3 regions of the Halomonas sp. 11-S5 genome follow, and region 2 is predicted to be linked to each of the others. Evidence: predicted binding sites of a transcription regulator. Region 2 holds the regulator's gene; each other region holds the start of a gene.
What was found. The regulator FNR, encoded in region 2, switches genes on or off when oxygen is low (the NO sensors DNR and NnrR bind a similar motif). The targets are predictions, from matches to a motif close to TTGATNTANATCAA.

Region 1 (10,138 bases), on a different contig from region 2:
TATCCACCGTGCCGCTCCCTTCTATCCCGGCACGGGGAGTCTCGAGGAGGTCGGGGTGGGCCTCGGGGAAGGCGCCATCGTCAATGTGCCGCTGCCTGCCGATGCCGGCGACGCCGCCTATCTCAAGGCCTTCCGCGAGATCCTGGTACCGGCGGCCGAGTGGTTCCGACCCGACCTGATCCTGGTCTCGACAGGGTTCGATCCCCACAGCCATGACCTGGCGCTGAACGTGTCCTATGACGGTTTTGCCGCCATGACCGGCATCCTGCAGCGCCTGGCACGCCGGCAGTGCGGAGGAAGGCTGGTCTTCGTGCTGGAAGGCGGCTACAACCTGATATCGCTGTCGCGCGGCGTCAGGTCGGTACTCCAGGTGCTGGCCGGCGATGAGCCACGGGAACCCGGCCTGCGCGGTCTTGTCGAGGTGGAGGCCGCGGCGGCCTTCCATCGCAGTGCCTTCGTCACCGAACCGGATGCACCGAGCACTCCACCCGACGCCGGTTCGGACGGGCCATCAGGCACGACATGAGTTGAGCGGCTTCATTGCTCGGCTTGCCATTCGAGCACCCGCCGGTCAGGGCCATCGTGCCGTACCCGGGTCTCGGCCCCTAGCCCTGCGAGGAAAGCGGGGCCCGGGGCAGTCGCTCCGGCAGGTGGGCCCGGATCTCGTCGCGGCTCAGTGCCGTGAGGTCCTTGTGCAGTTCGAGCACGACGCGCTTCGCGACAGCATCGGGCAACGTCTCGCGCAGCAGCCCCAGGAAGCGCGGCGTGGCGCTGATGATCAGGTGCCGATAGGCGCCGTCATGCAGGCCGGCCGCCAGGCGCTCCCCCACCTCATGGGCGAAGCGGATCGCCTCCTGCTCCTTGGGCGAATGGTGCTTGCCCATGGCATGGCGCCCCTCGCCCATGGAATCGAAGGCGCGTCCCGGGCTGTCGGCATTCAAGTCCTGGTCATGCAGGCGGCCCTCGGGATTGGCCAGGTCCTCCACCTCCTCCAGCGGCCCTCTCTGGTCGGACGCCGAGAAGAGCCGTGCCCGTGCCTGATCGGCGACTACTACCCAGATGGTATCCATGTCGTTCCCTCACGCGAGGGGAGCCGGCAGGCCGGGGTCCCGGGCCTGCCGGTCATCCCGGATGGTTACTTGACCTCGATCTTGCGGCGATTGGCCTGCTTGAGCTTGGGCAGCGTCAGCTCGAGGACGCCGTTCTTGAAGCTGGCAGCCGCCTTGTCGGCATCGATCTCGCTGGGCAGGGCCACCGTCCGGGTGAAGGAACCGCGGGAGATCTCGGAGTGGAAGTACTCACCCTCCTCCTTCTTGCTCTCCTCACGGTGATCGCCCTTGAGGGTCACCGCGCCGTCGGTCACCGAGACGTCGAGTTCCTCGCGCTCGAAACCCGGGACCTCGGCGCGCACCACCACCTCGGCATCGCGGTCGATGACATCGACCTTCGGCATGCCCTTCTCGAAGGCGGCGAAGCGCTGCCAGAGGGGATGCTCCCAGCGCGAGGGCATCCAGCCGCGGTCGAAGAAACTATCGAGCATCCGATCGAACTCCCGGAACGGGCTCATCGCCCGGGACTCCGACGGCTGGGAAGTTTTCTCGGTCGAGACCGGGACATCCTTGGACGCTTTCTTGGCCATGGCGATGACTCCTGTGATGCAGGTCAGCAATTCGGATCAGGAATGGCGTGGCCCATGGGAACTCGAGGAGCCGGATACCGGCAATCACCAGCTGTCACTCCTCGAGCAGGCCCGCCTCATCCTCAAAGGTAGTCCAGCCCTGCCCGGCCGACTTGACCCAGATCAGCATGATTCTCGTCATGCCCTTGCGAGCAGGCGCTACTCGCCGATGTCCTCGTGCCACAGTTCGGGCGAGGCGGCGATGAAGCCCTCCATCAGCGCGATGCACTCGGGATCCTGGAGCACCTCCACCTCGACGCCGCGCTCCCGCAGCAGGGCCTCCTCGCCCAGAAAGGTGCGGTTCTCGCCGACCACCACCTTGGGGATGCCGTAGAGCAGGATGGCGCCACTGCACATCGGGCAGGGCGAGAGGGTGGTGTAGAGGATGCTCTCGCGGTAGGTCTCGGCCGGATGGCGCCCGGCGTTCTCCAGGGCATCCATCTCGCCGTGCAGCACCGCGCTGCCCAGCTGCACGCGACGATTGTGGCCACGTCCGATGACCACTCCGCGGTGCACCAGCACCGAGCCGATGGGGATGCCGCCCTCCTCGAGGCCATGGCGGGCCTCCTCGAGCGCGGCCTGCATGAAGCGATCCATTCGTTGACTCCCTAGCGTGGCGGTACCACCCAGCCTACGCCGCCCTGGCCGGAGCATGCCAGCCACCAGGCCACCCCGTCCCGCTCACCCTCGCGAGGCTCGTGAGTGACTCGGGTGGCCGGTTCGTCGCCAGCGCGACCCCGCAGACCAAATCGACTGAACCCAACGTGGTCAGGGGAGAGCTACGGCGCCACGCCGAACAGCGCCTGCGCCAGGTGGCCGGTGAGGTAGGCCAGCCCCGCCGCGGCGGCACCGATCAGCAGGGTTCGTAGCCCCGACTTGAGCACCGGCTGGTGGTAGACCAGGCTCTTGCCCATGCCGATCAGGAAGAACATCAGCCCGGCTACCGCCAGGCTCGCCAGGAACTGCCGGGTGGTATCCAGCCCCGGCATCGCATAGGGCAGTAGCGGCATGGCGCCCACCACCAGGAAGGCGAGGAAGGTGGCCAGTGCCGAGCGCAGCGGGCTCAGCCCCACGGTCTGCAGGCCATGCTCCTCGGAGACCATGGTCTCCACCCACACCTCGCGGTCGCTGCAGATGGTCTCCACCACCCGCTCCAGGGTCTCGCCGGCGAACCCCTTGCGCTGGAAGATCTGGCGGATCTCCTCGCGCTCGCCCTCCGGCACCTCGTCGATATGGTGGTGCTCGGTGCGACGCACCCCCTCGACATGCTCGCGCTGGGCCTGGATCGCCTCGTAGTTGCTGACCGCCATGCTGAAGCCGTCGGCCAGCAGGTTGGCGACCCCCAGCACCAGCGCCACCGTGGACGAGAACCCCGCGCCGAAGGCCCCGGAGACCACCGCGAAGGTGGTCACGCAGCCGTCGATGCCGCCGAGGATGGCATCGGGCAGGTGCCGGAACCGGGAGGGGGCGCGCAGCCGCCGCTCGATCACCTCCGGGCGATGCTCGTGCTCCAGCGCCTCGCGCCGCCGATCGTTCATGGGGCCTCCCGTCGCTGGGTGATTCATCCTGGCTCCAGCTTGGCACAGCCGGCCCGAGACGGGTAAGCCGACATCCCGTTCCCGAAGGATGCACCATACTGACAGCGCAATACGGCACGGCGAGGCGGGCGATTTCATCGCGTCTCCCGACTACCCCGGACTGATGCTACCGCGCCGGGTGGAGGACCCGCTGCCCGACTGGTGGCGCTACCCCGATCCTCTGGGTGATACTGGGCGAGGGCGAGGTGACCGTGCGGGTCGGCCGCTCGCGGCTGGGTGAGGTGCACCAGACGATCCCGATCCCCGGGGAACCCGGTGCACCGGGCCCTGGCTGAGCAACCGCGACGCCTCACCCCATGCGACGGGTCATGCCCCCCAACGGGAGGAGCAGGCGATGGACATCGCACTGAAGGACGTCATCCGCGAGAACTTCGAGTCCGTCATTGCGCTGGAGGTCGCGGCATCACAGCGTGGCTATGTCGCTGACAACCTCTATTCCATTGCCGAATCGAGCTTGCATCCGACCTACCGGCCTCGCGCCATCTATTGCGACGGGGAGGTGGTAGGCTTTCTCATGTACGAATCCTTCGACCACGACGACCGGCCGCCGGCCTACAACATCTTCCGTCTCATGGTCGACCGACACCACCAGGGCAGAGGCATCGGATACCGGGCCATGCAGTGCGTGCTGGACGAGATCCGGGCACAGGGCCTCTTCGAGCGCATCGCGATCTGCTATGTGGCCACCAACCAGGTCGCCCGGGACTTCTACGCCAGCCTCGGCTTCCAGGAGACGGGGCTGAGCGAGGAGACCGGCGAGGTCATTGCCGAGATTTGGGAGTGACGAAGGGCGCCATGCCGATCGGGACACAACGACTCTGGCGAAGCCGCATGAAGAACGGCCTGCAGCCCCTGCTGATCATGGCGGGCCTGGCCCCGATTCTGGCCGTGCCCGGCTACCTGCTGGCCGGCGGGTTCGGCGTCGTGGGCCGCTGGCTGGCCACGCTGTTCGGCCGTTATCCGCCCGCGGGATTCGACTGGCTGCGTACCCACCCGCCGACGGAGGAGCGCATTCGCCGGCTGATGAGTGTCGACGAGCCACCGCAACCGCCCCTGCATGATCACCACGAGGACCACGCCCACGAGCCCCCGGTGATCAACGAGCGCCCGGGCCCGATGGGCCGGCGCTACTGGATGGGTCGCCAGCGCTGATGCGATTGCCCTATTTTCCCCCACTTCCTGAACGAGCGAGAGAACGCCATGAGCGATATGCCAAAGCCCTGGAACAGCCCCATGCCCGAGCCGCAGTTCGACCTGATGCGGCGCATCCTCTCCGCGCCCAGCCCGGTGGGGCTCGAGGCCGCCATGACCTACGGCGTCCTCAAGCCCCACTTCGAGAGCTTTGCCCCCGCCGGCTGGCAGCTGCAGCAGTTCATGGGCCACGCGGGTGTGGTGCTGGACACCCACCCGGGCCGCGACGATCTCTTCAAGGTGATGATCATCGGCCATGCTGACAAGATCCGCATGCAGGTCCGCTCCATCGGCGAGGACGGCAAGATCTGGATCAACACCGACTCCTTCCTGCCCACGGTGCTGATCGGCCACGAGGTCACGCTGTTCAGCGAGGACCCCGAGGCGCCCGGTAGCTACCGACGCATCGAGGGCGGCACCGTGGAGGCGCTGGGCGCCATTCACTTCTCCGACCCGGCGCAGCGCTCCGGCGAGAAGGGCATCAAGAAGGAGCAGATCTACCTCGACCTGCAGATCCACGGCGAGAACAAGAAGCAGCAGGTGGAGAACCTTGGCGTGCGGCCCGGGGATTCGATCCTCCTCGACCGGCCCATCCGCCCCGGCTTCAGCCCGGACACCTTCTACGGCGCCTACCTGGACAACGGCCTGGGCTGCTTCGTCACTGCCGAGGTGGCGCGGCTGATCGCCGAGGCGGGCGGCACCGAGCAGGTGCGCGTGCTGTTCGCGATCGCCAGCTACGAGGAGATCGGCCGCTTCGGCAGTCGGGTGCTGGCCGGTGAACTGCGCCCCGACGCCATCATCGCCGTGGACGTGAACCACGACTACGTGGCCGCCCCCGGCATCGGAGATCGGCGCATGCAGCCGCTGGAGATGGGCAAGGGATTCACCCTGTCGGTGGGCGCCATCGCCAGCGAACAGCTCAACCGGATCGTCGAGACCACCGCCCGGGAGCGGGGCATTCCCATGCAGCGCGACATCGTGGGGCCCGACACCGGCACCGACGGCATGGCCGGGGTGCTCGCCGCTGTGGACTGCGTCGCCACCTCGATCGGCTTCCCGATCCGCAACATGCACACCATCTCCGAGACCGGCTACACCAAGGACGTGCTGGCCGCGATCCACGCCATCACCCATACCGTGCAGGCGCTGGACGCCCTGCCGGATCCGCACCGCGAGTTCCGCGACAACCACCCGCGACTGGACCAGGCCGGGGCGCTCGCCCACCGCGGCGGCGACAAGCCGGAAGCCCAGGAGAAAGAGAAACAGGAGAAAGAGAAATAAGCGCTCCTGGCAAACACCTGGCATGCGAGTAGGCCGGATACGCCGAAGGCGCATCCGGCGCGGCCCGCCCGGTAGGCTACCGCTTACCGGGCCTGCGGCTGGCCTGTCTTGCCCATCCTTCTCGTTCTGAAAGCCCTGCCAGCGCCTCCGCGAGCACCGGCGCCATGGCGATGGCGTTGCTGTCGTGGGCGATGCAGTCGGTGCTCCAGACCTCACCGACGCCGGCGGCCTGGATCACCGCCAGGGCATCGCCGGCGAACAGCGCGTGGGTGATCGCGACGTCCACCGAGGCGGCCCCGGCGTCAAGCAGCGCCTCGGCGGCACGGGCGACGGTGTGGCCGGAGCTCGCCACGTCGTCCATCAGCACCACCTGGCGGCCGGCGATCGCGATGTCCGGCAGCTCGACCCGCACGTTGCGGTCGCCGTTGCGGGTCTTGCGACAGGTGCCAACATCGAAGCCGGTGACCTCGGCGGCCTGCTGAACCCACTGCAGGGCCTCCTCGTCCGGGCCCAGCAGCAGGGGGTCGTGGCGCTTCTCGGCGATCAGCTCGGCCAGGCGCGGGGCGCCGGAGAGCGCGATGGCGTGTTCAAGGGGAATCGCCTGGTCGAGGCACTCGATGCGGTGCAGGTGCGGGTCCACGGTGATCACGGCGTCGAACAGCTCAGCGAGGAAACCGCCGACGATGGTCTGGCTGACGATCTCGCCGGGATGGAAGGCGATGTCCTGGCGCATGTAGGCGAGATAGGGCGCCACCAGCACCAGGCGGGTCACGCCCTGCTGTCGGGCGTGTCGTGCCAGCAGCAGCAGCTCGACGAGCTTGTCGTTGGGCCGGTCGAGGCTGCGATAGAGCACCAGGGTCTCGGGAAAGGCGCTCGTCTCGGCGAAGGGAAGCCGGAGCTTGAGCTCCTCGTCGGGAAAGCGGTGGCGCTCGACGGCGTGGGTGGGCAGGCCCGCCGCCTCGGCGAGGCGCCGTGCGGGGGCCATTTCGTCCGGGAAATGCAGCAGTGCGCGGGTCATCGGGCCTCCCTGTTCAGAACTCGACGTTGAGCCGGGTGATCTCCTCGGCGCGGCCGATGGCGATGCCGGACTCCCGCTCGGTGGACTGGTGCGCGAAGGTCAGCTCATTGCGATAGGCGGCATGGACACGATAGAGCGGCTGGCCCGTGGCCACCGGGTCGCCGATGCGCATCAGCAGGTCGACCCCGGCGCCGGCCGCCTTGGGGGCACCCGCCAGGCGGGCGATACGCGCCAGCTTGAGGTTGTCGATGCCGGTAACCACGCCGTCCGTCGCGGCCAGCACTTCGAAGCTGTGGGGGGCCAGCGGCGGGTTGTCCGGGTCGAAGGGCTTGGCGCCCTGAGCCGCGATGATCGCCTGCATCTTCTCGGCAGCCCGGCCGTCGTCGAGGATGTCCCGGGCGATGCCGAAACCGGCGCCACCACGCACGTCCGGGTCGAACTCCAGCATTCGCCCGGCCAGGCGCAGCGCCTTCAGGCGCAGGTCCATGGGCGCCTCGCGGTGGTTGGTGAGCACTCGCATCGCATCGCGGGCCTCCAGCACGGGACCGATGCCGCGCCCCACCGGCTGGCTGCCGTCGGTGATCACCACGTCCAGGGTCAGGCCCATGCACCCGGCCACGAACTCGAAGAGCCGGCGCAATTGCCGCGCCTCGGGCATGGAGCGCACCTTGGCGTTGGGGCCCACGGGGATATCGAGCAGCAGGTGGCTGGAACCGGCAGCTACCTTCTTGGAGAGAATGGAGGCGACCATCTGGCCCGGCGAATCAATGGAAAGCGGGCGCTCCACCGAGATCAGCACGTCGTCGGCGGGCGAGAGCTCGCTGGTGCCGCCCCAGGCCAGGCAGCCGCGGTGGGTGCGCACGATATCGCCCAGCACATCGAAGGGCAGATCGACGTTGGCTAGCACCTCCATGGTGTCGGCGGTGCCCGAGGGTGAGGTGATGGCCCGCGAGGACGTCTTGGGGCACAGCAGGCCGTGGGCGGCGACGATGGGCACTACCAGCAGGGACGTACGATTGCCCGGGATACCGCCGATGCAGTGCTTGTCGACCACCGGATGCTCGTGCCAGTTGAGGCGGCGCCCCACTCGGCTCATGGCATCGCTCAGGTAGAAGACCTCCTCGCGGTCGAGCTCGCCGCGGTCACAGCCAACCACGAAGGCCGTCAGCTCGATCTTGGAATAGCGCAGCTCGGCGATGTCGCGGATGATGTGCCGGAAGTCGTCCCGGGAGAGCCGTTCGCCGGCGAGTTTGCGGTGCAGGGCGGGAATCGACGCCGGGGGCTCCGCCTGGGAGACGCTGACCGGATGGCCCTCTTCCACGCCCAGGGCATCGAAGGCGTCCTCGGAGAGGCCGAGCTGCTGGCAGTCGACGATGGCGGCATCGTCCACCACGTTGAGGCTCGCCAGGATGCGCTGGCCGTTGGCGCGGATCTCCACCTTGGAGAGCGCCTGAAAGCCCTCGGCACGATAGAGGTCACACTCGCGGTGCAGGTAGGCCACGCTCTCGCGGTAGGTGTCGATGCCGACCCGCTTGAGCGAGAGCGGCGAGAGGGTATCGTCCAGGGCTTCCGCCCGGGTGGCATGGGTCGTCTTCATGACAGCCTTCCTTGCGGCGGGTGTTGGCCTGCCGACCGCGCGTCACACGAGTGACGAATAGCCCATCCTAGCAGCGCCCCGCCGAGGCGTCATTCGGGCGCGGCTCGAGCCGTGACGGCGGCCCCGGGATCGCGCTAGGCTTGTCACATCTCGACAGAAGGACCACCGCCCGTGCTCGATGCTGCCCTGGATGCCGGCCACCTCTGGGCCGTGGCCATCACCCTGATCGCCGTCTTGATCTGCATCCTGCTGCACTACGAGGTATCGCTGCGACTTTGGCGGCGCCTGGAGCAGTCTCACGGCAGCCTGCGCCGGCGTTTCTTCAAGCTCAATGTCGGATTGCTCTGCACCCATGTGGTCGAGATATGGATCTTCGCCACCGCCATGGCCCTGCTCAGCGCCCACCCCCTGGCAGGAGAGGTCGTGGGCCGCGAGACGATGGACTTCCTGGACTACGTCTACTTCTCGGCGATCACCTACACCACCCTGGGCTATGGGGATCTCGTTGCCACAGGGCCTATCCGCTTCGTCACCGGCACCGAGGCACTGACCGGCTTCATGCTGATCACCTGGTCGGCCTCGCTGACCTTCCTCGAAATGCAGCGTCACTGGTCGGCCCGGCAGGAGCGCTGAGCGAGACCCGGCGAGGAGCATGCTACCCCGTGCTGCATGCACCGGCTCAGGGCAGGCGCCCCTCTCGCGCCAGGCGCTTTCGCACCCAGCGGTCATAGCACCAGCGCAGCGCCGGCTTGAGCCCCGGCAGGCCGATCAGCCAGGCCAGCGGCTTGAGGCGTGGCACCCGGCGCATCAGCAGCACATAGGCGTCGATACCCTCTTCGATGCGCCCGCCCTCCTCCTCCACATGCAGCGAGAGCAGCGCCGCCTGGGGGTCGACGCCCTTCTCGCGCAGCGTCGCCTGGTACTCGGTCACGTCGCACCACGTCACCTGACGACCGGCCTCCCCTGCCCAGCGCTCGTACCGGGCGCGATCCCGCCGGCAGCCGGGACAGATGCCGTCGTAGTAGACCTTCAGCGGTGGCAACTCACACATCGGGCTTCTCTCCTATCCCGGGTTATCACCCGATGTCGCCACGCTGGGGAAGCGTCCGTCAAGGCAGGTGCCCCCTGGATTCGGCCAGGACTGCGGCGGCCAGCTGGCGAATCACCGCCAGCTTTCAGTGGCGTTAACAGCGGATGCTAAGAACATTGATACTTATTCTCATAGGCTATCCTATAGTGTGATCAGATAAGGAAGCAATCAGGAAACACTTCCATGAAGATACCGCGCCTCAATCGTCGTGATTTCCTCAAGACATGGGGTTGGAGCCTGGCCTCGACGCTTAGCGTGACAACATTGCGACCCGCTGTCGCCGAGACCGAGCGTCCAGGGAGAACAAGCGCTTATCATCCCGGCGCCCATGAGGGTCGTACCGGAGGCATGGTCACGGTGGGCGAGGTAGACCATGTGCGAAACGGCTTCGATCCGAGTGACATCCTTTCCAGTTGGGCGACAGGCAAGACAAGCCGCTTGGCTGATGGACGGCGCTTGCGGGAGTTCCTGATCATTGCCGTGGACAAGGAGATCGAGATTGCACCCGGGATCTTTTTCCCCGCTTGGACCTACAACGGTCGGGTACCTGGACCGACCCTGCGGGTTACCGAGGGAGACCGCGTTCGTATCCGCTTCATCAACTATGGCAGCCACCCGCATACCCTGCATTTTCATGGCATCCACTCGGCGCGGATGGATGGCGTCCCGGGAGCCGGAGAGGTAG
Region 2 (10,138 bases):
TGGAACCCACCGCGGGAGCGGTCAGGTAGAGCAGGGCGATGAACACCAGGGCCCAGCCGGCAGACCAGCGGGCATCGGCCACCTTCGGCACGGTGAAGAAGCGGATGATGACGTGGGGCAGACCCGCGGTACCAACCATCAGCGACAGTGTGAACAACACCATGTTGAGCTTGTTATCGACGTCGGCCGTGTAGTCACGGAAGCCCAGCGCATTGATCACGTCATCCAGCTTCGCCAGCAGTGGCACACCGGACTCGGTATGGGTGCTGAACAGACCAAGACCCGGAATGGGGTTGCCGGTCAGTTCCAGCGAGATGAACACGGCCGGGATGGTGTAGGCGATGATCAGCACGATGTACTGGGCCACCTGGGTGTAGGTGATGCCCTTCATGCCGCCGAAGACCGCATACAGGAAGACGATGAAGGCCGCGATCCAGATGCCCCAGGTGTTGGAGACCTCCAGGAAGCGGGAGAAGGCCACGCCGGCACCGGTCATCTGGCCGATGACGTAGGTGATGGAGGCGACGACCAGGCAGATGACGGCGACCAGGCGAGCGGTGTTGCTGTAGAAGCGGTCACCGATGAAGTCGGGCACCGTGAACTTGCCGAACTTGCGCAGGTAGGGTGCCAGCAGCATGGCCAGGATGACGTAGCCGCCGGTCCAGCCCATCAGGAAGGTGGAGTTGGCGTAGCCGCCAGATGCCAGCAGGCCGGCCATTGAGATGAAGGATGCCGCCGACATCCAGTCGGCGGCCGTGGCCATGCCGTTGGTGATCGGATGTACCCCGCCGCCGGCGACGTAGAAGTCCTTGGTGGAGCCCGCTCGGGCCCAGATCGCGATGCCGATGTAGAGGGCGAAGGAGGCCCCTACGAACAGCAGGTTGATTGCAAACTGACTCATGCTGACTTACTCCCCGAGTCCGAACTGTTTATCGAGACGGTTCATCTTCCACGCGTAGAAGAAGATGATGCCGATGAAGGTCAGGATCGAACCCTGCTGGGCGAACCAGAAGCCCAGGTCCGTCCCGCCGACGGGAATGCCAGCCAGCAGCGGGCGAAGAAGGATGGCGCAGCCGTAGGACACCAGAGCCCAGACGATCAGGCACCCCGTGATCAGGCGTACGTTCGCCTTCCAGTAAGCAGCGGCATTGGCTTTGTCGTCTGCCATAGTGTTGCTCTCCACGTGTTGTTCAGGTTGGGAAGTTGCCCAGAGCGTTGTTGATGTCACTCATCAGGACAGTCGTGTCGACGGAGCCAGCCTGGCCCGCGCAGGCTGGATCAGCCTGTCATCAGGTTGCCCGCTCCATGTCGAGGTGCATCGTCGACGCGGGATTGTCCTGCATGGCTCCTGGCCAATAGTGGGCAGCAAACGCCTAAAATAAATCCCAGACTTTCGTATCATGAAAAGATACCGATGGAAGGCGTATCCAATAAAAGCTTTTTTATCAGTAGGTTAAAATTGTGCTGCAGGCGAGATGGCGGCGCGGGAGGGGCGTGCATAGGACGATGGTATAGCCCCGAAATCCGGGGCGGTTAATGCGCGCCCCGGAGTGGTCTTTGACGATGGTATAAGGCCACCCGGATAGGACGATTGTCTAGGTTATTTACTGAAACCCGACTTTGCTATCTTGGAACCTCGCGGGAATTGACGCACAACCTAGCCAGCGGGGTGGTGATCACCGCGCAACGAGGACGGCCCCATGGTCGATGTAGAACTCACACAGCCGCCATTCACCTTCCTCGACGAGGAGGGCCGGGAGCGCGTACGCAGCGGCATCGACCTGGCCTACTTCGACCGTGATGAGATCATCCTCGATGCCGGCCAGCCCGGGGAGTATGTGTTCCTGATCCACAAGGGCGAGGTCGCCGAGCTCGACCCGACCCTGCCCGGCGCCCAGTCACGCATCGGCCACTACACCGCCGGTGACCTGTTCGGGGCCATCAGTATCCTCAACGGCAATAGCCGTTATCGCTTCCGGGCCGAGCAGGAGTGTCTCTGCTACCTGCTGCCCAAGGGCTTGTTCAAGCAGCTCTGCGAGGCCTATCCGGCCTTCTCCGAGTTCTTCCGCCAGCGCCTGGCCCAGAAGACCCGGCTGCTCACCGAACGCCGCGCCGAGGGCGGGGTGACCATGGCCGGTTTCATGCTCGCCCGGGTTGGTGAATGCATGCGCGACCCGCTGCTCGTCGAGGGTACGACCAGCATCGCCGAGGCGGTCCACACCCTGAACGACAGCCATGCCGACAGCCTGCTGGTGCAGGGCGAGGACGGGCCCGGGATGGTCACCAAGACCGACCTGCTCAATGCCCTGGTGCTCAAGGGGCTGGCCCATGAGAGCCCGGTGCAGGCGGTGGCCCACTACCAGCTGATCACGGCGACGCCGGGCCAGTACCTGTTCGAGGTGCTGGTCCAGATGACCCGCTTCAAGGTGGAGCGGGTGGTGGTGATGGAGGACGTTGCGCCGTTGGGGGTGGTGGAGCTCACCGACGTGCTCAGCTACTTCTCCAGCCGCAGCTACGTGGTCAGCCTGCAGGTGGAGCAGGCCAACAGCCTCGAGGCGCTGGCCGCTGCCAGTCGCCGCACCCCGGAACTGGTGCGTGCCCTGATGGCCCAGGGCGTCAAGCTGCGCTTCGCCATGGGGCTGCTGGCGGCCCTCAACGGACGTATCATGAACAAGGCCTGGGGCTTTCTGATCGACGAGCGCTACCACGCCGACAGCTGCCTGATCGTGATGGGCAGCGAAGGGCGTGGCGAGCAGATCCTCAAGACCGATCAGGACAATGGCCTGATACTCGCCGACGACCTGGAGTGGCCCGACTGCCATGAGCAGATGCAGCGCCTCACCGAGACGCTGATCGAGCTGGGCTATCCGCCCTGCCCGGGCAACATCATGGTCTCCAACCCGGAATGGGTCGGCACCGAGACCCAGTGGCGCGGACGCATCGCACAGTGGGCGGCGACCCGCGACGGTGAGAGCCTGATGCGGCTGGCCATCATGCTCGATTCCCACGCCGTGGCGGGCAACCCGGCTCTGCTCGACCGGCTGCGCGAGGAACTCTTCGAGCACTGCAGCCGCGACGAGATCCTGCTCTCCTACTTCGCGCGCACGGCACTGCGCTTCTCCACGCCGCTGACGCTGTTCGGCTCCCTGAAGAAGCCGCAGCACGGCGTCGACATCAAGAAGGGCGGCATCTTCCCGATCGTCCACGGGGTGCGCACCCTGGCGCTGGAGCGTCGCATCACCGCGACCTCCACCCTGGACCGGCTCGCGGCGCTGGTCGCCGACGGTCGCCTGGAGGAGCGCTTCGCCGAGGACCTGGGGGAGGCCCTGTCGCTGTTCACCGAGCTGCGACTGCGCCAGCAGCTCGACCGCCTCGACGGCTCGCAAGGCCGAGGCGAGCAGCCCGATCGGGTGGTGGTCCAGGAACTCTCCTCGCTGGAGCGGGACCTGCTGCGCGAGGCACTGCATATCGTCAAGGACTTCAAGCAGCGGCTGTCGCACCGCTTCCACCTCGAGTACTCGTGAGCCACGGGCACTCACTCAGGGAACGACAACGACAACAGGAGGTTCATCCATGCTCAAGGCACTCAGGCGCGCCGCCGATCGTCGACGACAGGCCCACGGCGACTACGGCTGGCTCTTCTCCCCTTACACCGGGGACGAGATGGTCGCCATCGACTGCGAGACCACCGGGCTCGATACCCGCCACGCCGAGCTGGTGTCGCTGGCCGCGGTGCGCATCCGCGGTGACCGCGTCCTGACCAGCGATTCGCTCGACCTGCGCCTGGCGAGGCCGGCGAGCCTCTCTGGCGACTCGATCCGCATCCACGGCCTGCGCGGCATCGACCTGGCCGATGGCGCGGGTGTCGAGGAGGCCCTGGCGCAGTTCCTGGACTTCGTCGGCAACCGCCCGCTGGTCGGCTGGTGCCTGGACTTCGACCTGGCGATGCTCAACCGCTACCTGCGCCCCCTCTTCGGCTTCGACCTGCCCAATGCCGGCATCGACGTGGCCCAGACCTACCAGCGCCAGCTGCGTCGCAGCCATCCCGAGCTGGATGTCCGGCCGCGCTTCGAGCAGGTGGCCGAGCGCCTGGGGGTGCCGGTCATGGGGCGGCACACCGCCTTGGGCGATGCCGTCACCACGGCACTCATCCATCTGCGCCTGGCGCGAGGTCCCATGCTGGCGAAACGGCTCTGCTGATCCTCGTGCCCGGGGTGCGCTTCGCCTGGCCGTGGCGAGGGTGATAGGATAGCGCCCGTCATTTCCAGCCGCCCAGGCAGCGCCCGAGACCATGCAAGACGCCCTGATGTTCGACCCCCGTGACACCGCCGCGCCCGATGGCCCGTCCCCCACAGAGCCTGCGTCGACCCTCGAGGGCCTCGATGCCCGAGGCAAGCGCGAGTTCAACAAGCTGCACAAGCGCCTGCGTCGCCAGGTGGGCAATGCGATCATCGACTACGGCATGATCCATGAGGGTGACCGGGTGATGGTCTGCCTCAGCGGGGGCAAGGACAGCTACACCCTGCTGGAGATCCTGCGCAACCTGCAGCGCAACGCCCCGGTCAACTTCTCGCTGGTGGCGGTGAACCTCGACCAGAAGCAGCCCGGTTTTCCGGAACACGTGCTGCCGGCCTACCTGGAGGGCATCGGCGTCGAGTACCATATCCTCGAGCGTGACACCTACTCGGTGGTCAAGGAGAAGACCCCCGAGGGCAAGACCACCTGCGCGCTCTGCTCGCGGCTGCGGCGGGGCTCGCTCTACGGCTTCGCGGAGGAGATCGGTGCCACCAAGGTGGCGCTGGGCCACCACCGCGAGGACATCCTCGAGACGCTGTTTCTCAATATGTTCTTCGGCGGCAGCCTCAAGGCGATGCCGCCCAAGCTGCTCTCCGACGATGGCCGCAACATGGTCATCCGCCCGCTCGCCTACTGCCGCGAGGCGGACATCGCCGAGTTCGCTCGGCTGATGGACTTCCCGATCATTCCCTGCAACCTCTGCGGCTCTCAGCCCAACCTGCAGCGCCAGGTGGTCAAGGAGATGCTGGCCGAGTGGGAGACGACGCATCCCGGCCGTCTCGAGAGCATGTTCAAGGCGGTCACCAACGTAGCGCCCTCGCAGCTGGCCGACCGCGAGCTCTTCGACTTCGCCGGCCTCGAGGAGAAGCAGGCGCAGAGGCAGGCCGACCGCATCGATATCCATCAGGAGCTGTAAGCTTTAAGCCGTAAGCGGCAAGACAATCGAATCGCCCCCGTGACAAGGTCACGGGGGCGATTCGATTCAGGCTGCCTTCGAGCTTCGAGCTTCGAGCTTCGAGCTTCGAGCTTCGAGCTTCGAGCTTCGAGCTTCGAGCTTCGAGCTTCGAGCTTCGAGCTTCGAGCTTTAGTGCGCGCCCTCCTCCTCGGCCACTTCGATCAGCGCCGCCAGGTCGAGGATGTTGACCTCGCGGCCGGAAACGGCCACCAGTCCTTGTGACTGGAAACGGCCCAGGATGCGGCTGACGGTCTCCACGGCCAGTCCCAGGTAATTGCCGATGTCGGCTCGGGACATGGAGAGCCGGAAGCTGTAGGGGGAGTAGCCGCGACGGCGGAAGCGGTCGGAGAGGCTGGTGAAGAAGCTGGCCAGGCGCTGGTCGGCGGTCTTGCGTGAGAGCAGCCGCATCATGCGGCGATCGTCGCGCATCTCCTTGCTCATGCTGCGGTAGAGCTGGCCCCGAAGCTCGGGCAGCGACTCGGAGAGGGCGTCGAGACGGTCGAAGGGAATCTCGCACACCGTGGTGGTCTCCAGGGCCACGACCGTGCCGGGGTAGCGTTCCTCGGCGATGCCGTCGAGTCCCACCAGTTCGCTGGGCAGGTAGAAGTTGGTGAGTTGGTCCTCGCCGCTGCCCTCGGTGGTCACCTGCTTGAGGCTGCCGGAGCGCACCGCGAAGACGCTGGTGAAGGAGCTGCCTTGGCGGAACAGCGACTCGCCCTTCTTGAGCGGCGCCCGACGCCGGATGATGGCGTCGAACTGGTCCATGTCCTGAACCTCGAGCGCCAGGGGCAGGCAGAGCGAGCTCAGGCTGCACGTCTGGCAGCGGGTCTCGTTCAGCAATGAACGGCACCTACCGGTCGCGGTGTCGGGCATGCTCTCCTCCATGAATGATGACTCTCGTCACAGTATGGAGGATTGTCGTCCACCGGCAAAGCCTCCCTTAGGAGGTACTCCCCCGCGTGAGCGCGAGATGCCATGCGCCGTGCCGGTCAGGCGGCACGGGCATCGAAGGCCGCGGCCAGGCGGTGGACCAGCAGCCGCCCCGCCGGCGTGACCTCGAGACACTGACCGCGCCGCCTCACCAGGCCGTCCCGTTCGGCCGGCGCCAGCCGGGCCAGGGCCTCGTTCAGGTGTGCTCCGGCATCCAGGTCGAACGCCTGCCCGAGCACGGCCAGGTCCAGGCGCATGTCGCACATCAGGCGCTCGATGGCGCGGGCTCGCAGGCGGTCGTCATCGGTCAGTCGCAGGCCCCGCTCCACCGGCAGGCGACCGGCATCGAGTCGCGCCTCGTAGTCGCCCAGGGCCATGGGGTTGCGGGCGGCGATGCCGCCCAGCCGGCTGAGCGCACTCACGCCCAGGCCCAGGTGGTCGCCGGCGGGAAGCGCGCTGTAGCCACTCAGGCTGCGCGACATCAGGCCCCGGGCCTGGGCCGTGGCCAGCGGATCCTCGGGGCGGGCGAAGAGTTCCATGCCGATGTGCACGTAGCCGGCACCGGCAAGCATCGCGAGGGCGGTGTCGAGGATGGCCAGCTGCTCCCCCGGTGGCGGCAGTTCCTCGGCCCGGATCCGGCGCTGGGCGGTGAAATGCTCGGGCCGGTGGTCGTAGGGGAACAGCGACAGGCGGGCCGGGGCCATGGCGATCACCTGCTCGAGGGTCTCGGCGAAGCGCTCTCGAGTCTGGCCGGGCAGGCCATACATCAGTTCCAGCCCCAGGGAGCGGAAGCCCAGCCGATGAGCCTCGTCGATCAGCTGTTCGGTGAGCACCCGGGGCTGGTGGCGGTTGATGGCGCGCTGGACCCGCGGGTCCAGGTCCAGCACCGACAGGCTCAGGCGGTTGAAGCCCAGGGCCTGGAGATGGCGCAGGGTGAAGACATCGGCGTCCCGGGGGTCGACCTTGATGCTGTAGTCCCGGTGACGCGAGCCCGACAGCCCGAAGCGCGCGTCGAGCCGGTCGATCAGATCGCTCATCTGGTCGAGGGTCAGGAAGGTCGGGGTTCCGCCGCCCCAGTGGAGCTGCGACACCTCCCGTGAGCCCTCCAGGTGGCGCGCGGTCAGCACCATTTCCCGGTCGAGCCGCGAGAGGTAGGGCTCGGCGCGCCGGGTGCTCTGTTCGGTCACCCGGGTACAGGCGCAGTGGTGGCAGCTGTGGCGGCAGAAGGGTACGTGCACGTAGAGTGATAGGTCCTGCCCGCTGGCGTTGCTGCGCGCCAGGGCCGCCGTCAGGTCGTCGCCGGAGAAGTCCGTCGTGAAGCTGTCGGCGCTGGGGTAGCTGGTGTAGCGCGGCCCACCGGCGCCATGACGGCGCAGCACGCCCGCGTCGCGGATCAGGGTGGAGCCGCTGGGACGGTCACCGACGACGGCTCGAGCGGACATTGAGGGCACTCCGGAGGTTGAACGTGCCTTCATGCTAGCGCCGAGCGCCGGGGACCGCGTTGAGCTGCGTCAAGCGAAGCGGGAATCGCGTCGGGGGTCAGTGGCCCACCGAGGCGCGCAGCAGCGTCCACAGCTGCCAGAGGGCGAAGGCGATGATCGACAGCGCGGCCAGCGTCCGGGTGGCCGGGTGGCGGATCAGGGTGCCGAGCTGGCGGGCGGCCAGCCCGGTGGCCAGCAGGGCCGGCAGGGTGCCGAGGCCGAAGGCACCCATCAGGGCGGCGCCGCGCCAGGGTTCGGCGATGGCCAGGCTCCAGGCGAGCATGGAGTAGACCAGCCCGCAGGGCAGCCAGCCCCACACCGCCCCCAGGGCCACCGCCTGGGGCACCTGTACCACCGGCATCAGGCGCCGACCCAGCGGCTCGAGATGCGTCCAGAGCCGGCGCCCCAGGGCCTCGACTCGCAGCAGCCCCTTCCACCAGTCGGCGATGTAGAGGGCCATCAGGATCAGCATCACCGCGGCCAGGGCCTGGAGAACCAGGCGCGCCTGGGGGGCGAGGGCGACCAGGGTGCCGAGCCCCGCCACCAGGGCGCCGGCCACCATGTAGCTGGCGATCCGGCCCAGGTTGTAGCCCAGCAGCAGCCCGGAGAGGCGTGCCGGGCTGCGCATGCTGGGCGGGACGGCGAAGGTCAGGGCGCTCATGATGCCGCCGCACATGCCGATGCAGTGGGCACCACCGAGCAGGCCGAAGACGAAGGCGGCGGCCAGCGGGGGCAGGTCGAGGCCGGTGGGGTTCATCAGTCGCGGCCTTCCTCGTCGTCGCAGGGGGCGTCACGCTCAGGGGGTCGCCGGTCGTCCTTCGGGCGGTCGTTGTCGTCCTCGTCGAAGAGGATGCGGTAGGCGGGTCCCTCCAGGTCCTCGAACTGGTCGTGCTTGACGGCCCAGAAGAAGGCCCAGACGGCCAGCCCCAGCAGGATCAGTGAGAGGGGGATCAGCAGGTAGAGGATGTTCATGCGTTCACCAGCCTGGTGGCGTCGCTGCCGACCTGGCGTGAGGGGGCGTCCCGAGTCAGGCGCAGGGCATTGCCGACGACCACCAGGGAGCTGGCCGACATGCCGATGGCCGCCAGCCAGGGAGGCACGAACCCCATGGCCGCCAGGGGCAGCGCCGAGATGTTGTAGACCAGCGACCAGGCCAGGTTCTGGCGGATGATCCGCCGGGTGGCCCGGCCGGTCTCGATGGCCTCGACGATACGCCCCAGGCGCGGGCCGAGCAAGACGGCGTCGGCGCGGGTGCGTGCCAGGTCGGTGGCACCGTTCATGGCGATGGCCACGTCGGCGCCGGCCAGTACCGGCACGTCGTTGATGCCGTCCCCGACCATGGCCACGCGTTCGCCGCTGGCCTGCAGGGCCTGGAGGCGGGCCAGCTTGTCCTCGGGGGTGGCCGCCGCCTGCCAGGTATCGATGCCCAGGCGCCGGGCCATGTCCGCCACCGCCGAGGGGGTGTCGCCGGAGAGCAGTTCCACGGCCAGGCCTCGCCTCTGCAGGGCCACGACCGTCTCCCGGGCATCCTCCCGGAGGCGGTCATGGAGGGCGAACCAGGCCCGCGGCTGGCCCTCCTCGGCCAGCAGCAGCCACTGCCCCTCGCCGGGCAGCGCCGGGGGGGCCTCGGGGGCGGCGAACTCGGGCCTGCCGAGCCGCCAGCGGCGATCGTCGATCCTGCCCTCCAGGCCCTGGCCGGGTCGGCTGAGCACCTCGTCGGCCGTGACGTCGGCCTCGCGGAAGGGCCGCCAGGCGCGCGCGATGGGATGTTCCGACTGGGCCTCCAGGGCGGCCGCCACACTGCGTGCACGGCCCGCGTCGAGCGCGCTGCCCGGGTCGCCGATCGGGCGGGTCTCGACCAGGCTCATCTCGCCGCTGGTCAGGGTGCCGGTCTTGTCGAAGATCACCCGGTCGAGCTGCGACAGCGTCTCCAGGGCATCGGCACGGGTGATCAGCACGCCGCGGCGATGCAGGCGGCCATGGCCGGCGGTGAGGGCCGTGGGCGTGGCCAGCGCCAGGGCGCAGGGACAGGTGACCACCAGCACCGATAGCGTCACCCAGAGGGTTCTCGAGGGGTCGATGAACCACCAGGCGATGGCCACCCCGAGGGAGATCAGCAGCACCTGCAGCACGAAGTGGTGGGCCATGCGCGCCGCCAATTGGGCGATGCGCGGCCGGCTGGCGAAGGCGCGGTCGGTGAGATCGACGATGCTGGCGACCCGGGCATCGGCGCCGGCGTGGGTGACGCGCACCGTCAACGGGCTCTCGATGTTCTGGCTGCCGCCGGTCACGCGATCGCCGATCCCGCGGCTCACCGGCAGGTACTCGCCGGTGAGCATCGACTCGTCGAGGCTCGACTCGCCGGACTCGATCACTCCGTCGGCCGGCACGCCATGGCCGGGCTTGACCAGCACCCGGTCGCCAGCGGCGAGCTCGCTGGCGGGCAGGATGCGCTCCTCGCCCGCCTCGGTGAGGC
Region 3 (10,138 bases), on a different contig from region 2:
GCCCACATGGCCGAGAAGATGGCCCGCGACGTCATGGTCATCGTCGGCTACCCGGGGCGCCGCGAAGGGCAGAACTGGAACCTGGCCGGGGTGCTCTACAACGGCGAGTGGCTCGACGAGTACGCCAAGCAGGCGCTGCCCAACTACGAGGTGTTCGACGAGCAGCGCTACTTCGCCACCGGCAACCAGCCGCTGGTGGTGGAGCACAAGGGCGCCAGGCTCGGCATCCTGATCTGCGAGGACATCTGGAGCGAGAAACCGGTCCGCCAGGCCCGTGATGCCGGCGCCCAGATACTGGTCACCCTGAATGCCTCGCCCTTCCACCAGGACAAGCCCGCCGAGCGCCTGGCGCTGCTCGAGGCGCGGGCCCGCGAGGTGGAGCTGCCCATCGTCTACGTCAACCAGATCGGCGGCCAGGACGAGCTGGTCTTCGATGGCGGCTCGGCCTGCGTCGATGCCAAGGGCGAGCTGAGGGTGCAGGCGCCCCACTGGGCGGTGGGCCTGATGCCGGTGCAGTTCGTGCGCGACGCCCACCACTGGGTGCCCCAGCCGGGCGAGACCGAGCCCGAGGTCGAGCCGGAGGAGAACCTCTACTGCGCGCTGGTCACCGGCCTGCGCGACTACGTCAACAAGAGCGGCTTCCAGGGCGTGGTGCTGGGGCTCTCCGGCGGCATCGACTCGGCGCTGTCGCTGGCCATCGCCGTGGATGCCCTGGGCCCGCAGCGCGTCCATGCGGTGATGATGCCCTACCACTACACGGCGGACATCTCGAAGCAGGACGCCGCCGAGCAGGCCGAGCTGCTCGGGGTCGGCTACGAGGTGCTGCCCATCGAGCCGATGGTCGAGGCCTTCATGGCGACCCTGGCCGAGAGCTTCGCCGGCACCGAGCGGGACACCACCGAGGAGAACCTGCAGTCGCGCTGCCGCGGCGTGCTGCTGATGGCGATCTCCAACAAGAAGGGCCTGATGGTGCTGACCACCGGCAACAAGAGCGAGATGGCGGTGGGCTACGCCACCCTCTACGGCGACATGGTGGGCGGCTACAACGCCATCAAGGACGTCTACAAGACCTGGGTCTACCGCCTGGCGCGCTGGCGCAACACCCAGTCGCCGTCGATCCCCGAGCGGGTCATCGAACGGCCGCCCTCCGCCGAGCTCGCCCCGGACCAGCAGGACAGCGACACTCTGCCGGGCTACGACGTGCTCGACGCCATCCTGGTGCGCTACATCGAGGGCGACATGAGCGCCGAGGCGATCATCGCCGCCGGCTTCGAGCACGAGGACGTCTACAAGGTCGTCAAGCTGGTGGATCGCTGCGAGTACAAGCGCCGCCAGGCGCCGGTGGGGGTGCGCGTCACCCGCCGCGGCTTCGGCCGCGACCGCCGCTACCCGATCGTCAACGGCTGGCAGCCGGGGGAGTGACAGCACCGAGCTAAAAGCGCCGAGCAGCCAAGCTGCTTGGTGACGGGCAGCCGGTGTTGAGATCGTAAATAGAAACCCCGCCGACTCTACAATCGGCGGGGTTTCTTATGGACGCCTGATCCGCAACCGGCATCATGCTGCTCGGCGCTCGGCGCTCGGCGCTCGGCGCTCGGCGCTCGGCGCTCGGCGCTCGGCGCTCGGCGGCGTCAGGCCGAGAGAGCGTCGGCCTTGACGTGCTCCGGGCGGAAGGTGCGGCCGCGCAGGCGCTCGTGGTTCGGGGCGTTGTCGATCAGCACCTGCAGGGTCTCGCGGGCGCGGTCGCGCATCTCCAGGCCCAGGTAGCCCTCCACCATCACCGCCAGGGCGTCATGGGTGGCCGCGGACTGCGGGTAGTGCTCGATCACCCAACGGCCGCGCTCCACGGCGGCCAGGTAGGCCCCCTTGCGCAGGTAGAAGTCGGCCACGTGCAGCTCGTGGCGGGCCAGCACGTTGCGCAGGTAGACGATGCGCTGCTGGGCGTCCGGGGCGTACTGGCTGTCCGGGTAGCGCTGGATTAGCTCGCGGAAGTCGCCGTAGGCATCGCGGGTGGCGCCCAGGTCGCGCTTGGCGATGTCGATCAGGCGCAGCCGCTCGAGGCTGAAGCGCCCCGCCTGCCAGGCGGCCAGGCCACGCATGTAGTAGGCGTAGTCCGCCTGGGGGTGGTCCGGATGCAGGCGGATGAAGCGGCTGGCGGCGGCGCGGGCGCCTTCCCAGTCGTCGGTCTCGTAGTAGGCGTAGATCAGCTCCAGCTGCGCCTGCTGGGCATGCTCGCCGAAGGGGTAACGGGTATCGATGGCCTCGAGCCGGTTGATGGCGGTGGTGTAGCGGCCATCCTCCAGGGCCTCGCGACCCTCCTCGTAGAGCTGGCGCTCGGCGACGCCCTCGAGTTCGTCATCCTGGGAACCGTTGCTGGCGCAGCCGGCCAGCAGGACGCCGGCCAGCAGCAGGGACGCCAGACGGGCGGGGGAGGTGATAACGCGCATCGTGATCCTCGTGTCTAACAACCTGGACGGCCGTGGTAGAATCGGCCTCAATCCGCCCACTATAAAGCACCTTGCAGCGAAACGCAGTCATCGCTCCCGGTGCGCAAAGAGCCCTGTCCCGACCCATGTCCCAGACCTTCGAAGCACAGCATCGCGTTCCCGAACGCATGGCCGGCCTGCGCCTCGACCAGGCCGCCGCCGAACTCTTCGCCGACCTTTCCCGGGAGCGGCTCAAGGCCTGGATCAAGAGCGGGGCCCTGACCCTGGACGGCCGACTGGCCAAACCCAAGGACAAGGTCTACGGCGGCGAGGCCCTGGCGCTGGCCGCCGAGATCGAGGACGACACCCGCTTCGAGCCCGAGGACATCCCCCTGACGGTGGTGTACGAGGACGGCGAGGTGCTGGTGATCGACAAGCCGCCGGGCCTGGTGGTGCATCCCGCCGCCGGCAACCCCGACGGCACTCTGCTCAATGCCCTGCTGCACCACGACCCGGCGCTGGCGGCTATCCCCCGGGCGGGCATCGTGCACCGCCTGGACAAGGACACCAGCGGGCTGATGGTGGTGGCCAGGACCCTGGCCGCCCAGACCGCCCTGGTCGAGCAGCTCCAGGCGCGCAGCGTCTCGCGGGAGTACGATGCCGTGGTGGTCGGGGTGATGACCGCCGGCGGCACCGTGGACGCCCCCATCGGCCGCCACCCGCGCGACCGCAAGCGCCAGGCGGTGAACGCCTCGGGCAAGCCGGCGGTGACCCACTACCGGGTGGTGGAGCGCTTCCGCGCCCATACCCATGTGCGCTGCAAGCTCGAGACGGGCCGCACCCACCAGATCCGCGTGCACATGGCCCATGCGCGCTATCCGCTGATCGGTGACCCGGTCTACGGCGGGCGCCTGAAGCTGCCGGCCGGCGCCGGCGAGACCCTCAAGGAGATCCTGCGCGAGTTCTCGCGCCAGGCGCTGCATGCCCGCAAGCTGGCCTTCGTGCACCCGGCCAGCGGCGAGCGAATGGCCTTCCGCGCGCCGCTGCCGGATGACCTGCTGATGCTGCTCGACTACCTGCGCGAAGACCGCGAGACCATGCGCTAAGGACCCCGTGATGAGCGATACCTTCGACCTGCGCCCGACACCGATCCTGCCCGACTGGCCGGCGCCGGAGAGCGTGGGCGCCTTCGTCACCACCCGCGAGACCGGCCCCAGCCAGGGTCCCTTCGCCGCCTTCAATCCCGCCGAGCACCTGGGCGACAATCCGGACCACGTGGCGCTGTGCCGCCGTCAGCTGGAGAAGGAGGTCGGCGACGGCCGCTCGCTGCTGTGGCTCGACCAGGTGCACGGGGCCCGGGTCCAGCAGGCCTACTCCGGCGCCCGGCCCCAGGCGGACGCCGCCGTGGCCACGAATCGTGACTACGCCTGCGTGGTGCTCACCGCCGACTGCCTGCCGGTGTTCCTCTGCGACCGCCGCGGCGAGCGGGTGGCGGTGGCCCATGCCGGCTGGCGCGGGCTGGCCGGCGGCGTGATCGAGGCCACCGTGGGGGCGATGGGCCTGCCGCCGGAGGAGCTGATGGCCTGGCTGGGCCCGGCGATCTCCAACGCCCAGTTCGAGGTCGGCCCCGAGGTGCAGCAGGCCTTCGTCGGCGTGCACCCGGAGGCCGAGGCGGCCTTCGATCCCAGCCCCTACCGGCTCGGCCACTACATGGGCGACCTCTACAAGCTGGCGCGCCTGCGCCTCGAGCGCCTGGGCGTCGCCCATATCAGCGGCGGCCACTTCTGCACCGCCTGCGAGTCCCGCTTCTACTCCTACCGCCGCGACGACGGCCTCACCGGCCGCATGGCCAGCGTGATCTGGTTGCGCTGAAAACAGCGCCGAGCGCCGAGCTGCAAGCGCCAAGGAACCCCTGGCTTGCTTCCTGCGCTTTCGAGCTATCCTGCTTGGCCGCTTGGCCGCTTGGCCGCTTGGCCGCTTGGCCGCTTGGCCGCTTGATCAGCGTCAACTCCTCACCCCCTTTCCCTGGCCGCCGACTTGAAAGCCGGCCACGCTGACTCCATTGAGTCTGTCAAGACACATTGACAGGGCCAAACGGTGCGTCCGACCGCGCCGTCACCCCGATGGAGGAAAGCGAATGCGATTCGACAAGTTCACCGCCAGGCTGCAGAACGCCGTGGCCGATGCCCAGTCCCTGGCCGTGGGGCGCGGCCATAACCAGCTGGAGCCCGGCCACCTGCTGCTGGCGCTGCTGGAGGCCACCGATACCGGCGTCAAGGCGCTGATCCAGAAGGCCGGCGGCGATGCCGCCCGGCTGCGTGACGGCCTGGTGGGCCACCTCGACGACCTGCCCAGGGTCGCCAACTTCGACGGCGAGGTGCAGCCCTCCCGCGACCTGATCAAGCTGTTCAACCTCACTGATCGCGAGGCCCAGAAGCGCGGCGATCAATACATCGCCAGCGAGCTGGTGCTGCTTGCGGCACTGGAGATGGGCCACGCCGTCAGCAAGCTGCTCAAGCAGGCGGGTGTGACCCGCCAGTTGCTGGAAAGTGCCGTGGACAGCGTGCGCGGCGGCGAGAAGGTCGATGACCCCAACGCCGAGGACCAGCGCGAGGCGCTGGAGAAATACACCCTGGACCTCAACGAGCGCGCCGCCAGCGGCAAGATCGACCCGGTGATCGGCCGCGACGACGAGATTCGCCGTACCATCCAGGTGCTGCAGCGGCGCACCAAGAACAACCCGGTACTGATCGGCGAGCCCGGCGTGGGCAAGACCGCCATCGTCGAGGGCCTGGCCCAGCGCATCGTCGACGGCGAGGTGCCGGAAGGGCTCAAGGACAAGCGCGTGCTGTCGCTGGACATGGGCGCGCTGCTGGCCGGGGCCAAGTTCCGCGGCGAGTTCGAGGAACGCCTCAAGTCGGTGCTCAAGGAGCTGTCCCAGGAAGAGGGGCGGGTGATCCTGTTCATCGATGAGCTGCACACCATGGTTGGCGCCGGCAAGGCCGAGGGCTCCATGGATGCCGGCAACATGCTCAAGCCCGCCCTGGCCCGCGGCGAGCTGCACTGCGTGGGCGCCACCACCCTGGACGAGTACCGCAAGTACATCGAGAAGGATGCCGCCCTGGAGCGCCGCTTCCAGAAGGTGCTGGTGGACGAGCCCTCCGAGGAGGACACCGTGGCGATCCTGCGCGGCCTCAAGGAGCGCTACGAGGTGCACCATGGCGTCGACATCACCGACGGCGCGATCATCGCCGCGGCCAAGCTCTCGACCCGCTACATCACCGATCGCCAGCTGCCCGACAAGGCCATCGACCTGATCGACGAGGCCTCCTCGCGCATTCGCATGGAGCTCGACTCCAAGCCCGAGGAGATGGATCGCCTCGACCGCCGGCTGATCCAGCTGAAGATGGAGCGCGAGCATCTCAAGAAGGAGACCGACGAGGCCTCGAAGAAGCGTCTCGAGAGCCTGGAGGAGCAGATCGAGGAGCTTTCGCGCGAGTACGCCGACCTCGACGAGATCTGGAAGGCCGAGAAGGCCAGCATCCAGGGCGCGGCCCAGTTCAGAGACGAGCTCGACAAGGCGCGCATCGACCTGGAGCAGGCGCGCCGCCAAAATGACTATGGCCGCATGTCGGAACTCAAATATGGAATAATTCCCGAACTCGAGCAGAAGATCGCCGAGAGCACCGAGGGCGAGGCCGACACCGCCAGGCACCAGCTGCTGCGCTCCAACGTCACCGAAGAAGAGATCGCCGAGGTGGTCTCGCGCTGGACGGGCATCCCGGTCGCCAAGATGCTCGAGGGCGAGCGCGACAAGCTGCTGCGCATGGAGGAGGCGCTGCACGAGCGGGTGATCGGCCAGGACGAGGCGGTCACTGCGGTGGCCAACGCCGTGCGCCGCTCCCGCGCAGGCCTCTCGGATCCCAACCGGCCCAACGGTTCCTTCCTGTTCCTCGGCCCCACCGGGGTGGGCAAGACGGAGCTCTGCAAGTCGCTGGCGAACTTCCTCTTCGATACCGAGGAGGCGATGGTGCGCATCGACATGTCGGAGTTCATGGAGAAGCACTCCGTGGCGCGGCTGATCGGCGCGCCTCCCGGCTATGTCGGCTACGAGGAGGGCGGCTACCTGACCGAGGCGGTGCGTCGCAAGCCCTACTCGGTGCTGCTGCTCGACGAGGTGGAGAAGGCCCATGCCGATGTCTTCAACATCCTGCTGCAGGTGCTGGAGGATGGTCGCTTGACCGACGGCCAGGGCCGCACCGTGGACTTCCGCAACACGGTGATCGTGATGACCTCCAACATGGGCTCGGACATCATCCAGCGCATGGGCGGCGACGACTCGGACTATGCGCAGATGAAGGAGATGGTGATGGCGGTGGTCGGCGACCACTTCCGCCCCGAGCTGATCAACCGCATCGACGAGGTGGTGGTCTTCCACGCCCTCGGCCAGGCGCAGATCCAGGCCATCGCCGAGATCCAGCTCGACCGCCTGCGCGCGCGGCTCGCCGAGCACGAGCTTTCTCTCGAAGTCAGCGAGGCGGCGCTGGTGCTGCTGGCCGAGGCGGGCTTCGACCCGGTGTTCGGCGCCCGGCCGCTCAAGCGGGCGATCCAGAGCCGCATCGAGAACCCGCTGGCCCAGGACCTGCTGGCCGGGAAGTTCTCGCCGGGCGAGGTCATCCATGTGGAGGCGGAAGGCGACCGGCTGGTGTTCCAGAGCTGAGGCCGCACGCCGTAAAGCAGCGTCACACTGCGCCACAAAGCGTTACCTTGCCGCCCGGGCGACCGGCCGGCAACGGTCTATACTTTTCTTCAGGTTGCGTCCTGTAACCCCCTTGCCTGTCCCTCCCCGCGAGTGGACGGGCTCTTTTATGGGGCCCGTTGTGCCATATTCGGCTTGCCGGATGGCCGATCATGGGCTACCCACGCCGTTTCCGCGGTTGACACTTCCACAGTGCTAATGGAATCTTGACCCTTCCTGATACGGGCGCGGACTCCAGCGGGCAATCCCCCATTCCCGCGCGAAGGGTGGGCCGAGCGCCTCTACCCGCCGAAGGACTTCCGAATCCGGGCCAACCGCCCGGGTCGGCCAACGCCCCCGACGCGGTGAACCGCCGTGAAGGGAATCGCTGATTCATGTCGCAATGCATCAGCGTTCCCGAAAGAGTGCAGGCCCCAACAGGGCTTTTTGCCAGGGTTTGGCATCAGGTGCCGGCATGGCCGGCAGCGGCATACCGCCGCACTCGACTTCGTGTCCACGCGGTGGGCGCGGATCGCACTCGAGACCTCCAGGGGAGATACATCTGTGGAACTGCTTTCCGGCGCAGACATGATTGCCCGCTTCCTCCAGGACGAGGGCGTCGAATACATCTATGGGTATCCCGGGGGGGCGGCGCTGCACATCTACGACGCGCTGTTCCGCCAGGACAAGGTCAAGCACATCCTGGTGCGCCACGAACAGGCGGCCACCCACGCCGCCGACGGCTACGCCCGGGCCTCCGGCAAGCCGGGCACGGTGCTGGTGACCTCCGGCCCCGGGGCGACCAACGCCGTCACCGGCATCGCCACCGCCTACATGGACTCGATCCCCATGGTGGTGCTGTGCGGCCAGGTGATGAGCCACCTGATCGGCGACGATGCCTTCCAGGAGACCGACATCGTCGGCGTGACCCGGCCGATCGTGAAGCACAGCTTCTCGATCAGGCACCCGACCGAGATTCCCGAGGTCCTCAAGAAGGCCTACTACCTGGCAGCGACCGGCCGGCCCGGGCCGGTGGTGGTGGACATTCCCAAGGACATGACCGCACCCACCGAGCGCTACGAGTACGTCTACCCGAAGAAGGTCAAGATGCGCTCGTACAACCCGGTCACCCGCGGGCATACCGGCCAGATCAAGAAGGCCGTGGAGCTGATGCTCAAGGCCCGGCGCCCGGTCTTCTACACTGGCGGCGGCGTGGTCACCGGCAACGCCAGCGAAGGGCTGACCGACCTGGTCCAGCGGCTGGGCTATCCCATCACCACCACCCTGATGGGCATCGGTTCCTACCCGCAGAGCGACCGCCAGTGCCTGGGCTGGCTGGGCATGCACGGCTCCTATGAGTCGAACATGGCCATGCACCATGCCGACCTGATCATCGCCATCGGCGCGCGCTTCGACGACCGCGTCACCAACAACACCTCGAAGTTCTGCCCCACCGCCAAGATCGTCCATGTGGACATCGACCCCAGTTCTATCTCAAAGACCGTACGCGCGGATGTGCCCATCGTCGGCCCGGCCGGCAGCGTGATCAACGAGATGATCAGCCTGGTGCAGGGCAAGGAGATCGCCAACCCCGAGGCCCTGGCCGACTGGTGGAAGCAGATCGACGGCTGGCGCGAGGAGCGCCGCGACAAGCTCTATGAGCCCTCCCGGCCCGGCGAGCCGATCAAGCCCCAGGAGGTCATCGAGGCGCTGTGCCGGGTGACCCGCGGCGAGGCCTACGTGACCACCGACGTCGGCCAGCACCAGATGTTCGCGGCCCAGTACTACAAGTTCGACAAGCCCAAGCGCTTCATCACCTCCGGGGGGCTGGGCACCATGGGCTTCGGCTTCCCGGCGGCCATGGGCATCAAGCACAACTTCCCGGAGGAGCAGGTGATCTGCGTCACCGGCGAGGGCAGCTTCCAGATGATGATGCAGGAGCTGTCGACCTGTAAGCAGTTCGGTGGCGGGGTGAAGATCGTCAACCTCAACAACGCCTCGTTGGGCATGGTGCGCCAGTGGCAGGACCTCAACTACAAGTCCCGCCATGCGCACTCCTACATGGAATCGCTGCCCGACTTCCAGCAGTTGATCGGCGCATATGGCTTCACCGCGCTGCGGGTGGAGACACTGGCGGATCTCGAGCCGGCACTGGAACGTGCTTTTGCCGACACGCACGAGCTGGTGTTCCTCGACGTTCTCGTCGACCCGCACGAGCACGTCTATCCGATGCAGGTGCCCCTGGGCTCCATGCGTGACATGCTGCTTTCCAAGACGGAGCGGACCTGATGCGCCATATCATCTCGATTCTGATGGAAAACGAACCGGGCGCCCTGTCACGCGTGGTGGGGCTGTTCTCCCAGCGCAACTTCAACATCGAAACGCTGAACGTGGCACCCACCGAGGACCCGAGCCTGTCGCGGTTGACCGTGACCACCGTGGGCGACGACCGGGTGATCGAGCAGATCACCAAGCACCTCAACAAGCTGATCGACGTGGTCAAGCTGGTGGACCTGACCGAGGGCAACCACATCGAGCGCGAGCTGATGCTGATCAAGGTCAAGGCGCTGGGCTCGGCCCGCGACGAGGTCAAGCGCACCGTGGACATCTTCCGCGCGCAGATCGTCGACGTGACACCGAGCCTCTACACGGTGCAGATCACCGGCGACGCCGGCAAGCTGGATGCCTTCCTGCAGGCCATGGCGCCGGTGGGCATCCTCGAGGTGGCGCGCACCGGGGTGTCGGGGATTGCTCGCGGCGATAAAGTGCTGTCTCTATAAATGAGACACGCATCTGCCAGAATGCAAAGGCCGCCCTTCGAGGCGGCCTTCGTGATTGGGGCTCAGCGCTCCACCACCTCGTCCCAGAGGGCGGCGATCAGCGGACTCTTCAGACGGCGCTCGAGCACGCAGAGCCCGACGTCGTAGTGGGGCAGCTCCGGCTTGACCGGCAGGACCCTGACCCGCTCCGCCAGGGG

Region 1: OP497_RS03190 (Hsp20/alpha crystallin family protein) is a predicted target of FNR. The motif match lies at 1,792-1,805, and genes of this name have one in related genera.
Region 3: clpB (ATP-dependent chaperone ClpB) is a predicted target of FNR. The motif match lies at 4,418-4,431, and genes of this name have one in related genera.

Annotation. Positions count from the first base shown of each region.
Region 1 covers NZ_JARANW010000003.1:30,930-41,067, reverse strand. The annotation lists gene OP497_RS03200 (histone deacetylase) at 1-526, shown strand, start outside; gene OP497_RS03195 (host attachment protein) at 606-1,070, opposite strand; gene OP497_RS03190 (Hsp20/alpha crystallin family protein) at 1,136-1,639, opposite strand; gene OP497_RS03185 (nucleoside deaminase) at 1,838-2,275, opposite strand; gene OP497_RS03180 (VIT1/CCC1 transporter family protein) at 2,458-3,216, opposite strand; gene OP497_RS03175 (GNAT family N-acetyltransferase) at 3,611-4,060, shown strand; gene OP497_RS03170 (hypothetical protein) at 4,072-4,428, shown strand; gene OP497_RS03165 (M20/M25/M40 family metallo-hydrolase) at 4,477-5,748, shown strand; gene OP497_RS03160 (ribose-phosphate diphosphokinase) at 5,825-6,766, opposite strand; gene OP497_RS03155 (thymidine phosphorylase family protein) at 6,780-8,363, opposite strand; gene OP497_RS03150 (potassium channel family protein) at 8,535-8,996, shown strand; gene OP497_RS03145 (DCC1-like thiol-disulfide oxidoreductase family protein) at 9,043-9,414, opposite strand; gene OP497_RS03140 (multicopper oxidase domain-containing protein) at 9,637-10,138, shown strand, end outside.
Region 2 covers NZ_JARANW010000002.1:63,774-73,911, reverse strand. The annotation lists gene OP497_RS01900 (sodium:solute symporter family protein) at 1-901, opposite strand, end outside; gene OP497_RS01895 (DUF4212 domain-containing protein) at 908-1,168, opposite strand; gene OP497_RS01890 (DUF294 nucleotidyltransferase-like domain-containing protein) at 1,701-3,524, shown strand; gene OP497_RS01885 (3'-5' exonuclease) at 3,574-4,200, shown strand; gene ttcA (tRNA 2-thiocytidine(32) synthetase TtcA) at 4,292-5,212, shown strand; gene fnr (fumarate/nitrate reduction transcriptional regulator Fnr) at 5,381-6,124, opposite strand; gene hemN (oxygen-independent coproporphyrinogen III oxidase) at 6,241-7,623, opposite strand; gene OP497_RS01865 (sulfite exporter TauE/SafE family protein) at 7,721-8,419, opposite strand; gene ccoS (cbb3-type cytochrome oxidase assembly protein CcoS) at 8,419-8,634, opposite strand; gene OP497_RS01855 (heavy metal translocating P-type ATPase) at 8,631-10,138, opposite strand, start outside.
Region 3 covers NZ_JARANW010000039.1:1,668-11,805, forward strand. The annotation lists gene OP497_RS16870 (NAD+ synthase) at 1-1,422, shown strand, start outside; gene OP497_RS16875 (outer membrane protein assembly factor BamD) at 1,629-2,444, opposite strand; gene rluD (23S rRNA pseudouridine(1911/1915/1917) synthase RluD) at 2,570-3,529, shown strand; gene pgeF (peptidoglycan editing factor PgeF) at 3,540-4,295, shown strand; gene clpB (ATP-dependent chaperone ClpB) at 4,561-7,143, shown strand; gene OP497_RS16895 (acetolactate synthase 3 large subunit) at 7,726-9,450, shown strand; gene ilvN (acetolactate synthase small subunit) at 9,450-9,941, shown strand; gene ilvY (HTH-type transcriptional activator IlvY) at 10,004-10,138, opposite strand, start outside.